One region of the Ruegeria sp. ANG10 genome, then DNA from elsewhere that is predicted to be linked to it. Evidence: riboswitches for the same ligand, from Rfam matches in the RefSeq annotation. Region 1 holds a riboswitch; the other holds the start of a gene.

Evidence for each region. Region 1 has a riboswitch for thiamine pyrophosphate ahead of thiD (bifunctional hydroxymethylpyrimidine kinase/phosphomethylpyrimidine kinase). Riboswitches for the same ligand answer to the same signal wherever they lie in the genome.
Region 2: another riboswitch for thiamine pyrophosphate. It lies ahead of thiC (phosphomethylpyrimidine synthase ThiC); the one in region 1 lies ahead of thiD (bifunctional hydroxymethylpyrimidine kinase/phosphomethylpyrimidine kinase).

What each region holds. Positions count from the first base shown of each region.
Region 1 covers NZ_JBFCVU010000008.1:149,790-156,985, forward strand. The annotation lists gene dnaK (molecular chaperone DnaK) at 70-1,977, shown strand; gene dnaJ (molecular chaperone DnaJ) at 2,052-3,206, shown strand; TPP riboswitch at 3,335-3,441, shown strand; gene thiD (bifunctional hydroxymethylpyrimidine kinase/phosphomethylpyrimidine kinase) at 3,485-4,288, shown strand; gene AB1A64_RS16640 (FAD-dependent oxidoreductase) at 4,285-5,262, shown strand; gene thiS (sulfur carrier protein ThiS) at 5,246-5,440, shown strand; gene AB1A64_RS16650 (thiazole synthase) at 5,443-6,207, shown strand; gene AB1A64_RS16655 (thiamine phosphate synthase) at 6,204-6,800, shown strand; gene AB1A64_RS16660 (HesA/MoeB/ThiF family protein) at 6,797-7,196, shown strand, end outside.
Region 2 covers NZ_JBFCVU010000007.1:15,062-22,257, forward strand. The annotation lists gene AB1A64_RS14910 (hypothetical protein) at 1-318, shown strand, start outside; gene AB1A64_RS14915 (invasion associated locus B family protein) at 337-816, shown strand; gene thiC (phosphomethylpyrimidine synthase ThiC) at 878-2,668, opposite strand; TPP riboswitch at 2,778-2,897, opposite strand; gene AB1A64_RS14925 (universal stress protein) at 3,269-3,673, opposite strand; gene AB1A64_RS14930 (TRAP transporter large permease subunit) at 3,684-4,991, opposite strand; gene dctP (TRAP transporter substrate-binding protein DctP) at 5,148-6,197, opposite strand; gene AB1A64_RS14940 (TRAP transporter small permease subunit) at 6,275-6,781, opposite strand.

The sequences.
Region 1 (7,196 bases):
GATCGGGGCCGGGTGCCATAACGGGTTCGGACCTCGGGACATCGCCTTGAAGAGAAAGGGATTGAACATATGGGAAAAGTAATCGGGATTGACCTTGGAACCACCAACTCGTGTGTGGCCATTATGGATGGCTCGCAGCCGAAGGTCATCGAAAACGCCGAAGGGGCGCGGACCACGCCCTCGATCGTCGCCTTCACCGAAGATGAGCGACTGGTCGGTCAGCCTGCAAAACGCCAGGCGGTCACCAACCCCGACAACACGATCTTTGGCGTCAAGCGTCTGATCGGTCGTCGTGTGGATGATGCAGAAGTCGAAAAAGACAAGAAAATGGTGCCGTACGCCATCGTCGATGGCGGCAATGGCGATGCGTGGGTCGAAGCCCGCGGTGAAAAGTACTCCCCAAGCCAGATCTCGGCCTTCACTCTGGGCAAGATGAAGGAAACTGCCGAGAGCTATCTGGGTGAGGAAGTCACGCAAGCCGTGATCACCGTTCCGGCATATTTCAACGACGCACAGCGTCAGGCCACCAAAGACGCCGGTAAAATCGCCGGTCTGGAAGTGCTGCGGATCATCAACGAACCGACAGCGGCTGCGTTGGCTTATGGTCTGGACAAGGAAGAAACCCAAACCATCGCGGTCTATGACCTTGGTGGCGGTACTTTCGACGTAACCATTCTGGAAATCGACGACGGCCTGTTCGAGGTCAAGTCGACCAACGGTGACACCTTCCTGGGTGGTGAAGACTTTGACATGCGCATCGTCAACTACCTGGCGGATGAGTTCAAAAAGGAACACGGTGTCGATCTGTCTGCCGACAAGATGGCGCTGCAGCGTCTGAAAGAAGCTGCTGAGAAAGCCAAGATCGAACTGTCCTCGACCTCGCAGACCGAAATCAACCAGCCGTTCATCTCGATGGGTTCGAACGGTCAGCCGCTGCACATGGTCATGAAACTGACCCGTGCCAAGCTGGAATCGCTGGTGTCGGACCTGATCAAAAAGTCGATGAAGCCCTGCCAGGCCGCACTGAAAGACGCTGGTCTGTCAGCTGGTGACATTGACGAGGTTGTTCTGGTCGGTGGTATGACCCGGATGCCGAAAGTGATCGAAGAGGTCACCAAGTTCTTTGGTAAAGAGCCCCATAAGGGCGTGAACCCGGACGAAGTGGTTGCCATGGGCGCCGCCATTCAGGCCGGTGTTCTGCAGGGCGACGTTAAAGACGTGGTTCTGCTGGACGTGACGCCGCTTTCGCTGGGGATTGAGACGCTGGGTGGGGTGTTCACCCGTCTGATCGACCGCAACACCACGATCCCGACCAAAAAGTCTCAGGTCTTCTCGACCGCCGAAGACAACCAGAACGCCGTAACCATCCGTGTGTTCCAGGGTGAGCGTGAAATGGCCGCGGACAACAAGATCCTGGGTCAATTTAATCTCGAAGATATCCCGCCCGCACCGCGCGGCATGCCTCAGATCGAGGTGACTTTTGACATCGACGCCAACGGCATTGTCTCGGTTTCAGCCAAGGACAAAGGCACCGGCAAAGAGCAAAAGATCACCATCCAGGCCTCGGGTGGTCTGTCGGATGAAGACATCGACAAGATGGTCAAGGACGCCGAAGAGAACGCGGAAGCCGACAAGGAACGCCGCGAGCTGGTCGACGCCAAGAACCAGGCGGAAAGCTTGATCCACTCGACCGAAAAGTCGATGGAAGAGCATGCAGACAAGGTCGACCCGACCACCATCGAAGCTATCGAGCTGGCGATTGCCGCGCTGAAGGACGAGCTGGAGACTGAGAATGCCGACAAGATCAAATCGGGCATCCAGAACGTCACCGAAGCGGCCATGAAGCTGGGCGAAGCCATCTACAAGGCGCAAGCCGAAGAAGGTGAGGATGAGCCTGCGGCGGCAGATGCTGCGCCGGGTGAGGATGACATCGTCGACGCCGAGTTCGAAGATCTGGACGACGACAAGCGTAACTAACGGGTAACCGGGCCAATGCGGGCCGGTCCGGTTGCCGGGCCGGCCTATTTACGTTGAGGCAGAAGGAAACACTGATGTCAAAACGCGACTACTATGATGTGCTCGGCGTAGCTAAGGGCGCATCGGCGGATGAAATCAAAAAGGGTTTTCGCAAGAAAGCCAAAGAGTTGCATCCCGATCGCAACAAAGACAACCCGGATGCCGAGTCGCAGTTCAAAGAAGCCAACGAGGCTTATGATGTGCTGCGCGACGCTGACAAAAAGGCCGCTTACGACCGCTTTGGTCACGCCGCCTTTGAAAACGGTATGGGCGGCGGCGGTGGTCGTCCCGGCGCCGGCTTTGGTCAGGGTGATTTCTCCAGCGCGTTCTCAGACGTGTTCGACGATCTGTTCGGTGATTTCATGGGCGGCCAGCGTGGCGGCCCCGGTGGCGGGCGTCGTGCGGCGCGCGGATCGGACTTGCGCTATAACCTGCGTGTGACGCTGGAAGAGGCGTTTGCGGGTCTTCAGAAGACCATCAGCGTTCCCGCCGCCGTGGCCTGTTCGGCCTGTGACGGATCAGGTGCAGAAGGCGGAGTGGAGCCAACCACCTGTCCAACCTGTTCGGGCATGGGCAAGGTGCGCGCGCAGCAGGGTTTCTTTACCGTTGAACGCTCGTGCCCGACCTGTTCGGGGCTGGGTCAGATCATCAAGAACCCCTGTAAAGCCTGTGGCGGTGCAGGCCGCGTGGAAAAAGAACGCGCGCTGTCCGTCAATATCCCCGCCGGTGTGGAAACCGGAACTCGTATCCGTCTGGCGGGTGAGGGTGAGGCCGGTATGCGCGGTGGCCCTCCGGGGGATTTGTACATTTTCGTCGAAGTGTCGGATCATAAACTGTTCGAACGTGACAGTGTGAACCTCTACTGCCGCGTTCCTGTAAGCATGGCCAAGGCCGCGCTGGGCGGTTCGATCGAAGTGCCAACCATCGATGGTGGCCGTGGCCGTGTGCAAATACCAGCAGGCAGCCAATCGGGCCGCCAAATGCGCCTGCGCGGTAAGGGCATGCCTGCCCTGCGTGGTGGCGGTGTGGGTGATATGTTCATCGAGCTGGCGGTGGAAACGCCGGTTAATCTGACCAGCCGCCAGAAAGAACTGTTGCGCGAATTCGACGATCTGGGTGAAGATAACCACCCGGAATCAAAAAGCTTCTTCTCATCCGTCAAATCCTTTTGGGATGGGATGAAGGGCTAAGATCACGCCTCCAAGTTGCTAAAAGGCCGATCCCCTTGGATCGGCTTTTTTCGTTGCATAGGTCCAGTTTGTCCATGAACTTCGCAAAAATTGGCCCTTGAATCCCGCCGCATCCCCTGAGATTGTCGCGCCAACCGTTGGGGTGCCCTGATCAAGGGGCTGAGAGGCGTGAATGCGCTAACCCATCGAACCTGATCCGGGCAATACCGGCGTAGGGAACGGTCTACACACACAGACGTTTTCCATGCTGCGTTGCCCCTTGATGATGGAGCAACGATATGGCGCATATTGCCCTGACAATTGCGGGCTCGGACAGTGGGGGCGGGGCCGGGATTCAGGCGGATCTCAAGGCAATGTCTGCGCTGGGCGTCTATGGTGCCAGCGTGATCACGGCGGTCACGGCGCAGAACACGCGGGCTGTGACCGCAGTGCATGGCATACCGCTCAACGTAGTGGCCGCTCAGATCGAGGCGGTGCTGACCGACCTGGATGTGAGCGCGATCAAGATCGGCATGCTTGCGACCCCTGAAATTATTCAAACCGTTGCCGGGGCCATCGCTGGGTTTGATGGCCCCGTCGTTTTGGACCCGGTGATGATCTCCAAATCTGGCGATGCCTTGCTGGCACAGGATGCCGTTCAGACCCTGCGTGATGTTCTTTTACCCCAAGTGACCATGCTGACCCCGAACCTGCCCGAGGCCGCGTGTTTGCTGGGAACCACGGATGCCGAATCCCCCAATCAGATGATCGCGCAGGGGATGGCGTTGTGCGGGCTGGGCGCGCGGTCGGTATTGATGAAGGGCGGGCATGGGCGCGGCAAGGTTTGCCACGACGTGTTGATTGATCCCTCGGGCGTTGTGGCGGAATTCACCGCCCCTCGTTGCGATACGCGCAACACGCATGGCACGGGATGCACCCTGTCGTCTTCGATAGCAGCCGGGCTGGCGCGAGGGCTGAATCTGACCGATGCGGTTGCGCAGGCACACGAGTATCTGCAAGGGGCCATTGCTAAAGCTGACGGTCTGATGGTCGGGCAGGGACATGGGCCGGTTCATCATTTCCACCGGGTCTGGTCCGCGTGACCGTCTGGTCGGTCATAGGGGCTGGTGTGGCCGGATTGGCCGTGGCATGCGAGCTTGTGTCGCGCGGGGCACGGGTTCAGGTGTTCGACCCCGGTGGCCCTCCGGGGCCACATGGATGCTCGTGGTGGGCAGGTGGTATGCTAGCCCCGTGGTGTGAGTTTGAAAACGCCGAAGAACCGGTGTTGCGGCTGGGTCAGGCTGCGTTCGAGTGGTGGTCTACGCGTACTCAAGTGGAACAACGGGGCACACTGGTTGTTGCCAATCCGCGTGATCTGCCGGATCTGCGTCGGTTTGCCCGCCGGACCGGGGGGTATACCGAGATTAGTCAGGCCGAAATTGTCAATTTAGAGCCTGATTTAACCAGTTTCACCAAAGGTGTACACTTTGCGGATGAGGGGCATTTGGACCCGCGTCAGGCACTACGTGATCTACACCGACAATTGCTGGATCAGGGGGTCACGTTTCACCGTAAGCTGGCTCCAACCCGATTAGAGAACGCAATCGACTGCCGTGGTTTGCACGCCCGCGAGGTGCTGCATGACCTGCGCGGCGTCAAGGGTGAAATGCTGGTAATCCGGTGCCCGGACGTAACCCTGACCCGTCCAGTACGTCTGCTGCATCCCAGGATACCGCTTTATATCGTGCCGCGTGGTGATGGCGTTTACATGCTGGGCGCTACGATGATCGAAAGCGAGGATAGCAGCCGTATTACCGCGCGGTCCATGTTGGAACTGCTGAGTGCTGCGTATGCGTTGAACCCCGCTTTTGGCGAGGCCGAGGTGCTTGAAATCGGTGTCGATCTGCGCCCCGCTTTCCCGGATAACCTGCCCCGCATCCGGCGGCTGGGGCACACAATTTATGCCAACGGGCTGTACCGCCACGGTTATTTGCTAGCCCCCGCGCTTGCGCAGGGCGTGGCCGATCTGGCGCTGGACAACAAACATTCGGAGATGGTCGATGAAGATCGTGCTTAATGGCGAACAGCGCGAGGTGCGCGCCGAAATCCTGTCGGACCTTTTGGTCGAATGCGGGTATTCGGGGCGGGTGGCGACGGCTGTGAACGAGGATTTCGTGCCTTCGGGCCTACGCCTTGCCCATCGGTTGGCCGACGGCGACCGGATTGAGGTCGTCGCGCCGATGCAGGGGGGCTGAGGATGAAAAGCTTCTATGGCACCCAACTGCCCAATCCGCTGATGCTGGGCACGGCGCAATATCCCAGCCCTGCCATTCTGGAACAGGCGTTTCGTGACAGCAGCGCGGGCGTGGCCACAGTGTCTCTGCGCCGTGAATCCGGGGCCGGACAGACGTTCTGGCAGATGATCCGCGACCTGGGAGTTCTTATCCTGCCCAATACTGCAGGTTGCCACACGGTGAAAGAGGCCGTGACGACGGCCTATATGGCGCGTGAGGTGTTTGACACCAAATGGATCAAGCTGGAACTGATCGGCCACACCGACAGCCTGCAACCTGATGTCTTTCAGCTGGTCGAGGCCGCGCGCATACTGACCGAGGACGGTTTTCACGTTTTCCCCTACACAACCGACGATCTGATCGTGGGTGAGCGGTTGCTGGCCGCCGGGTGTGAGGTGCTGATGCCTTGGGGTGCGCCCATCGGGTCGGGGCGCGGGTTGAACAACGAATATGCCTTGCGCGCGATGCGGGCCGAATTCCCTGATGTTCCACTGGTGGTGGATGCCGGGATCGGCCGGCCCAGTCACGCCGCGCAGGCGATGGAGTTGGGTTATGACGCTGTTCTGCTGAATACCGCTGTTGCACGGGCCGGAGACCCCGCCGCCATGGCCCGCGCGATGATGCTGGCGATTGAGGCCGGGCAGTTGGCGTACCAAGCCGACCCGATCGAGGCGCGCGATATGGCCGAGCCTTCCACTCCGGTAATCGGAAAGGCCTTTTTATCATGATGTTAGATCGATTTTATCCGATCTTCGACCACTCTGATTGGTTGCGCCGGATGCTGCCCCTGGGTGTAAAGCTCGTGCAACTGCGGATCAAAGATCAGCTTGATGTGGTCATACGGGATCAGATCGCCCAATCGAGGGAACTATGCCGTGCCCACGACACCGTGCTGGTGGTCAACGACCATTGGCAGGCGGCTATCGACGCTGGTTGTGAGTGGATTCATCTCGGGCAAGAGGATCTGGACGAGGCCGATCTGAAAGGCATCCGCAAGGCAGGGCTTAAACTGGGCGTGTCCACCCACGATGGTGATGAGCTCGAGCGGGTTCTGACCATGGACCCGGAGTATGTGGCCTTGGGCCCGGTCTATCCGACGATCCTGAAAAAAATGAAATGGGAACAGCAGGGCCTGCCACGCGTCACAGAATGGAAGGCGCGGGTGGGGGATATTCCTCTGGTCGCGATTGGCGGCATTAGCGTTGAACGGGCACCGGGCGTCTTGCAGGCGGGGGCTGATATCGTCTCGGTCGTCACGGACATCACGCTGAATGCCGATCCAGAAATCCGTGTTCGCGAATGGATCGAGGTCACGAGATGAGCCGTTATGCCCGCCAGATGATCCTGCCCGAGATTGGGCCAGCCGGCCAGGCCCACCTGTCAACAGCGCGGGTTCTGGTGGTCGGCGCAGGAGGTTTGGCCGCCCCGGTCTTACCCTTGTTGGCCGGGGCCGGGGTTGGGCATTTGACCATCCTGGACAGAGATGAAATCGCGCTTTCGAACCTGCACCGACAGACAATGTTCGCTGAATCCGACTGTGGGCGCGCCAAGGCCAAAGTCGCCGCAAAGCGTTGCCGCGCTTTGAATGGTGACATCACTGTGATGGCCGAAAATCAGGCTCTAACAAGCCAGAATGCGCTGGATTTTGTCCGCAACTCTGACATTGTTCTGGACTGCGCGGACAGTTATGCGGCCAGCTATATCCTGTCGGATACCT
Region 2 (7,196 bases), on a different contig from region 1:
TCCTTCACGCCTTCGCTGGAAATCGGCACCGAGCAAACCCTGAGTGCCTCGCAGAAGCTGCGCGCAAGTTTTCAGGTCGGTGCCATTCTCTCGTCAGATGATACCGTATCGGTCACTGCCGGGTTTAACGGAGCGAGCGCCGCTGACGGTGGGTTTTCAAACACCAGCTTTGTCGGCGACGCGCATGGCTTGGTCTCGGCCAGGTTGGGGTTGTTTGCGCTGGACGACAGCAGCTTTGTCAATCTGAGCCTGGATCATTTGTTCGGAGACTCAACCAGGGCCTTACAGGTAGGTCTTGGCCTTGGACTACAATTCTAATCGATGAGGGACAGCAGGATGAAAACTTGGGTAAGCGCGTTGGGTGTCGCATTGGGTTTGGCGACCCCCCTGGCTGCGCAGGAAGGCGCAGCGCCGCCATGGTCGGTCAATTGCAGCAATCGGGCCAGCGGGTCCGAGTTGATCTGCGAAATGACCCAAAGCATCGTTTTGACCGAAAACAACCAGAGGCTTACATCCATCGCGTTTGTAAAGGCCGCAGGTAAGGACGAGACTGAGACCGTGCTGACCCTGCCATTCGGTCTTTTGTTCTCGGAAGGCCTGGTTGCAAAAGTGGATGATGCCGAGGTCGCTCGTCTGGAGTTTTTGACATGCGAGGCACAAGGCTGTTTTGCCCGTTCGCCTGTTTCCCCCGAATGGATGTCTGCGATGCGCGCGGGTAATCAATTGCAGATCGACGCCAAAAACAGGGTCGGAGAGCCAATTTCATTTGGCTTCGATTTGACCGGGTTCAGCAAAGTATCCGATCTATTGCCCTGAGAATAGTTTCCTTTCAGTGCAGAAGCTTGCGGAGCCGAAAGGATCGGCTCCGCCGCCGTGTTTAGTCTTTCACGGGCATGTAAAGGTCGCCGCCTTCGCGGAATTTGGCGGCCATGGCCTCCATCCCCTCTTTCTGCGCTTCAGTTCGAATGTCGTGGCTGATCCGCATCGAACAGAATTTCGGCCCGCACATTGAACAGAAATGCGCCACCTTATGTGCCTGTTTAGGCAAGGTCTGGTCATGGAATTCTCGTGCCGTTTCGGGATCCAGCGACAGGTTGAACTGATCTTCCCAGCGGAACTCGAACCGGGCGCGGGACAGCGCATCGTCACGACGTTGCGCGCCCGGCAAACCCTTTGCCAGATCAGCGGCATGAGCCGCTATTTTATAGGTGATAACCCCAGTTTTTACATCATCCCGGTCCGGCAGCCCCAGATGTTCCTTCGGCGTGACATAGCAGAGCATCGCACAACCAAACCAGCCAATCATCGCAGCACCAATGCCGCTGGTGATGTGGTCATAGCCCGGCGCGATATCGGTGGTCAGGGGGCCAAGCGTGTAAAAGGGCGCCTCGTGGCAGCACTCCAATTGCTTGTCCATGTTTTCCTTGATCTTGTGCATGGCCACGTGACCGGGGCCTTCGATCATTACCTGACAATCCTTGGCCCAGGCGATCTTGGTCAGCTCCCCCAGCGTCTCCAACTCGGCGAATTGAGCTTCGTCGTTAGCGTCCGCAATCGAGCCGGGGCGCAGGCCGTCACCCAGGCTGAACGACACGTCATAGGCCCGGCATATATCGCAAATCTCGTCGAAATGCTCATATAGGAAGCTTTCCTTATGGTGATGCAAGCACCACTTGGCCATGATCGACCCGCCGCGTGAAACGATCCCGGTGACCCGTTTCACCGTCATCGGCACCATATGCAAGCGCACGCCTGCGTGGATGGTGAAATAGTCCACACCTTGTTCGGCCTGTTCGATCAGCGTGTCACGGAACACTTCCCATGTCAGGTCTTCGGCAATGCCGTTCACCTTTTCCAGCGCCTGATACAGCGGCACGGTGCCAATCGGCACCGGGCTGTTACGGATGATCCATTCGCGGGTGTTGTGAATATTGCGGCCGGTCGACAGGTCCATGACGGTGTCAGCACCCCAACGGATCGACCAGACCATTTTATCGACCTCTTCTTCCATCGAAGAGGTCACAGCCGAGGTGCCCATATTGGCGTTGATCTTTACCAGGAAATTACGCCCGATGATCATCGGTTCGCTTTCAGGGTGGTTGATATTCGCAGGGATAATGGCGCGACCAGCGGCGACCTCATCCCGCACGAATTCCGGGGTCACATAATCAGGGATGTTTGCACCCCAATCATTGCCTTCGCGCTGTTCGGCGACGGCTTCGCGTAATTGGTTCTCGCGGATGGCGATGAACTCCATTTCCGGTGTGACAATGCCGGCCCGGGCATAGGCCAGCTGCGTCACAGCTTTTCCATCCTTGGCGCGCAGGGGGCGCGGGCGCACAGGGAACTCGGGCGTCAATCGATCACCTTCGACAAAGCCGTTGTCCTCCGGTTTGATCTCACGCCCGTCATATTCTTCCACATCTGCTCGGGCTTCAATCCACTTGCGTCGCAGCGGCGCCAGACCTTGGCGAATGTCCGTCATCACCTGCGGATCGGTATACGGCCCTGAACTATCATATACGGGCAAGGGTGGCTCCCCCGCCGTGGGGTGGACCGAGATTTCGCGCATTGGCACACGCACATCCGGGTGCAATGTGCCGTTTACATAGATCTTGCGCGATGCGGGCAGCTCACCGGTGGTGATTTTGGGGTTGGGGACGTTCATGTTGGTGCTCCTCAAGCAGTTCAACTTAAAAAGACACCAGATGAGTTTTGGCTTGGGGAAACGAGAAGGCAGACAGCCCCCTGTTCGGAGTGCGCTTGCCCGGTTTTGTGGCCTGCGCGCCCTAGCTTCCTACGCCAGTATCAACTGGGTCAGGTTCAAAGGGTCGCGTCGCCGGGCATTGCCCCGTCAGCCTCTCAGTCCCCTCGGTGGGACTCCCCTGCGTACTGCTGGTTTAGCTTGAGGTTCACGGCTTAAACAAGCACCAAAATTCATTTGTTTCAGATTTTCTCGAACGGCCGGGATCTTCCGTTCGGTGAAGCACGTCATCAAATATACGGTCGCTATCTGATGTGCAGGCCGACCTATTCGACAGATACTCCGCATATCGACGGTAAGTTAAACGCAGTTATTTAACATAAGATGTCTTATGAGTGGATTGCCTCTTTTGAAGGAGAATTGTTGGCTTTCAATAAAATGAAACCAAGTGCCTGAGAGTTTTGCATTTTTCAAAATAATACTTTGAATGAAAAAAGTTTCCGGCCCCTCATCAGGAGGAACCGGAAACCCCATATTTTTACAACCAAATGGTTTTGCTTGACCTTACCTCAGGACCACGACACTGCAATTGGAATGCCGTACAACCCTGGCGGCCGTAGATCCCAGCAGCAGGTCAGATAGACCGGGCCGGTGTGAGGACACGACGACACAATCTGCCTTGTGCTTTTCCTGCCAACTGAGGATCGCATTGGTCGAATGTCCTGACACAACATGAACATCGATCACGTCCGATCCCAGCTCTGCCGTCAAAGTATCCGCAAGCTCATCGATTGCTTTCTTAAGCTGATCCTTTGGAAAATATGACGCCATGTAGGATGGCAGCTCTTCCATAATGGACAAGACCGAAATCCGACCACCGTCCGCCAACAGTTTCTTTGCTGCTTCTATGGATGCCGAATACTCTTTCTCATGTCCGGGAGCTACGGGGACAAGTATATGTTTGAACATCTGATATCCTCTATTTCAGCGCGTTGGGCAGCCAGGTGGCGATTTCCGGGAAGATGAAAATCAACGTGAGGCCAACGAATTGAAGTACAACAAAGGGTCCAACCGAGTTGTAAACATCGCCCATACTCACATCTTTGGGCAACACGCCCTTGATCCAGAACAGAACGAAGCCGAATGGAGGGGTCAGATAGGCGATCTGAATGTTCACGATGAACAAAGCGCCGAACCACAGTTTGTCGATCCCTAGTTCATCAATGATCGGGATGAACAGCGGGGTGCAAAGCAGAATGATGGCCCAGTCATCCATGACCATACCCAGGATCAAGATGATCAACATCATCATCAACAGGATGCCGGTGCTTCCGCCTGGCATAGACAGAACCAGGTTGGTCAGAAGGTCCTGGCTGCCCAAGGTGTTAAACACGTTGAGATAGACAGTTGCGCCAATCAAAATCCACAGGCCCATACCGCTGAGCTTTACCGTCGACACCAGCGATTCAACCAGAACTTCCTTGGTAAGTTTGCCATAGATGAAGTTGATGACGAAGGCGCCCGCAGCACCAAACGCAGCAGCCTCGGCAGGCGTTGCGATGCCGCCCCAGATAACGCCCAGAACGATCACGATCAAAAGGGCAAAGGGCCAGATGCTGAGCACAGCGCTGAGTTTTTCACTCACCGTGAATTTCTGATCTGCCGGCAGAGCGGGCCCAAGTTCCGGCTGAATGCGGCAACGGACACCGATGTAGATGGTATAGAACATGGCAAGCATCAGACCCGGCATCAGACCGGCCATGAACAGGTCACCGATGGATACTTTTGCCAAAAGACCATAGAAGATGAACGGAACGCTCGGCGGGATCAGCGCGCCCAGAGCGCCACCTGCCGCGATACAACCAATGGCGATCCTACGGTCATAATTATATCGCATCATCGAGGGGTATGCGATCTGCCCCATGGTTGTCGTCGCAGGCGGTGTGATGCCTGTGATAGCTGCGAAAACGGTACAGACCTGAACTGTTCCCATCGCCAGTCCGCCATGAACATGACCAATCAGCTTATAGACAGCGTCATAGGCGGCCTCGGCTATTCCGGAAAATCGTATCAAGGATCCCATGAACAGGAAGAGCGGCACGGTCACCAGAATCGAGCTCCACGGAGTCGAATAAAAGGCACTTGGCACCGATAAGAGAGCCCGCGGTTCAATGATCATCGCGAACAGTACAGCTGTGCCACCAAGGCCAAATGAGACCGGCAAGCCCATGAAAAGAATGGCGAATAGCACTATGAAGTACAGCGCTGTGATAAGTTCAAGGCTCATTTTTTGTCTTTCCTTAGCACGTTGCAGCTTGGGAGCATCGGCATATGTGCCGTTCCAAATGCCGTTACAGTGGCGGCATTTTCTGGGGCACCGCTGGCTCGATTAACAAGCCAGCGGTCATTTTATTCGCGTTTTGTATGGCGAATTGTGGGTGGATTAGTTGCCTGCGGCTTTATCGTCCAAGAACTTCTTGAAGATTTCGACGCCTTTGGCATTTCCTTTAGAAGCTGCCGCAACTTGCGGCCAAACTTCTGCGATGGATTTCTCACGCATTCTTGCCACTTCTTCGTCGCTCAGCGTGATTACTTCGCCACCTGCGTCGCGCAGGATTTGCAGTGCTTCTTCAACACCATCGGCGTGCATTTTGCTGGTTTGGAAGTAGGTTTCCTCGAAAATGCCGTCGATTTGCTCGCGCTGCCAGTCTGTCAGAGCATTCCAGCTTTGCAGGTTGATGAAGATTTCCTGGTGCTGTGCAGGGTTCCAGCCGGGCATGATCGCGTAGTCGATCACTTCCTGGAAGGACATGTCGTCGATCCCGCCGGTATCCCAGTAGGTGCCTTCGATCGTTCCCAGCTTGATGGCGGTATAGATTTCACCACCGTTCATGGAAACCGGCGCGCCACCCATAGTAGAGTGGAAGATCGCCTGAGGACCACCTGCGCGCATTTTATGCCCTTCCAGGTCTTCCATCTTTTCGACCCGGAATTTGGTGAACATTGCGTTCGGACCCTGGTTGGTCCAGCCAGCCCAGTGCAGGTTACGTGCATGCGCGGCTTCCTGAACGATATCGCCTACGCGATAATCAGGATTTCCCCACATCACTTCCCATGCTTCTTCGGTGTTGTTGGCGCCCATTGCCATCCCGAAAGCCAGCATGCCTTCCGGCATGTCACCACCATAGACGGATCCCCAGCCGGCATAGCCGTCTGTTTGACCGGCTGCGGCCGCAGAGAAGGCCTCGGCGCCGCTTACCAGTGCGCCAGCAGGCTCGACACGGATTTTAACGGTACCTTGTGTTGCTTCCTCAACGGCTTCAACCCAAGGGATCAGGCCATTGTCCCAACCGGCGTCGGTTTGGTCAAATGCCGGCTGGAAAACCCATTCGGTTACCTCATCCGGCGGGCCGTCTGCAGCGAAAGCAACGCTTGCGCTGGTGGCAAGAGCACCGGCCCAAAAGGCTGTCTTTATGGATTTTTCAAGTTTCATTTGTATCCTCCTTGTTTGTAGAGATGATTTTTTTTCGTTTTGATCTTGTTCAGATTAGGACGTCGCCGGGTTTCGGCTTACGCCTCATCAGGTTCGCCGCCGAAGATTGTTTGCAAATCCACAAGAAGCTTCTTGATGACGATCAGCAGAACAAAGAACCCGGCGAGTGGGATTGCAAATTTGATTGGGTAGATCGGAATCGGCACCGATGTCGGCGTCCACTGGTTGAGCATCAGTGAAAGCGAACCCGCTTCGTATCCTTTCCAGATCAGTGTAACCAGAAAGAGGATCGCGATGGGCGCGGTCAACACATCTAGGATCGCCTTCTTTCGCGTTGTCGCATTCGCGTAGAAAAGATCAAGCTTCACAAAGCTATCATGCTGCAGCGAATAGATACCACCCACACATGCCAAAAGCACCATTGCGGCCTGCAAGGTGGTGCCGATCCATTGCGATGGGTTGTTGAGCAGGTAACGCATGAAAACGTCGGAAACACCAAACGCCATGCAGTACAAAATCAGAAACCATCCGATCCAACCTGCGAATTCGGATATGGCCCCAGTAAGAGCTTCAAGTCCTCGCATCAGCACGCTTTGTCCTCCCCGTGAAAATGCCTATTCTGAACAAGGCGTTGCAATGACTTTGCAGACCCAGCTCTGTCTTCCCTAGAGGAATATGATGCGTTCCATGCGCGAGCAGGCGCAACCCCTCATTTCGCAGAAGGCTTGCATCGTCCTCCTCGGGTCAAGTTAAGATTATGCGGACCAATAAGCGAAAGGCACAGATCAGTGAAAATATGGGCACAGATCCATGCATGGCTTATCATATTGAAAATTCATAATATTTAACGATCACGGGCAAGAATCATGCGGATAATTTCAATGTCGATGGGAACAGTTAGCGCCCGACCGACGCATAGTGCCTCAAAGTATCGACCCGTCGGTGTTTCTTTGTCGCCCCGGTGGCTATAAAAGATCAGATTCACCAAAAAACAGGATG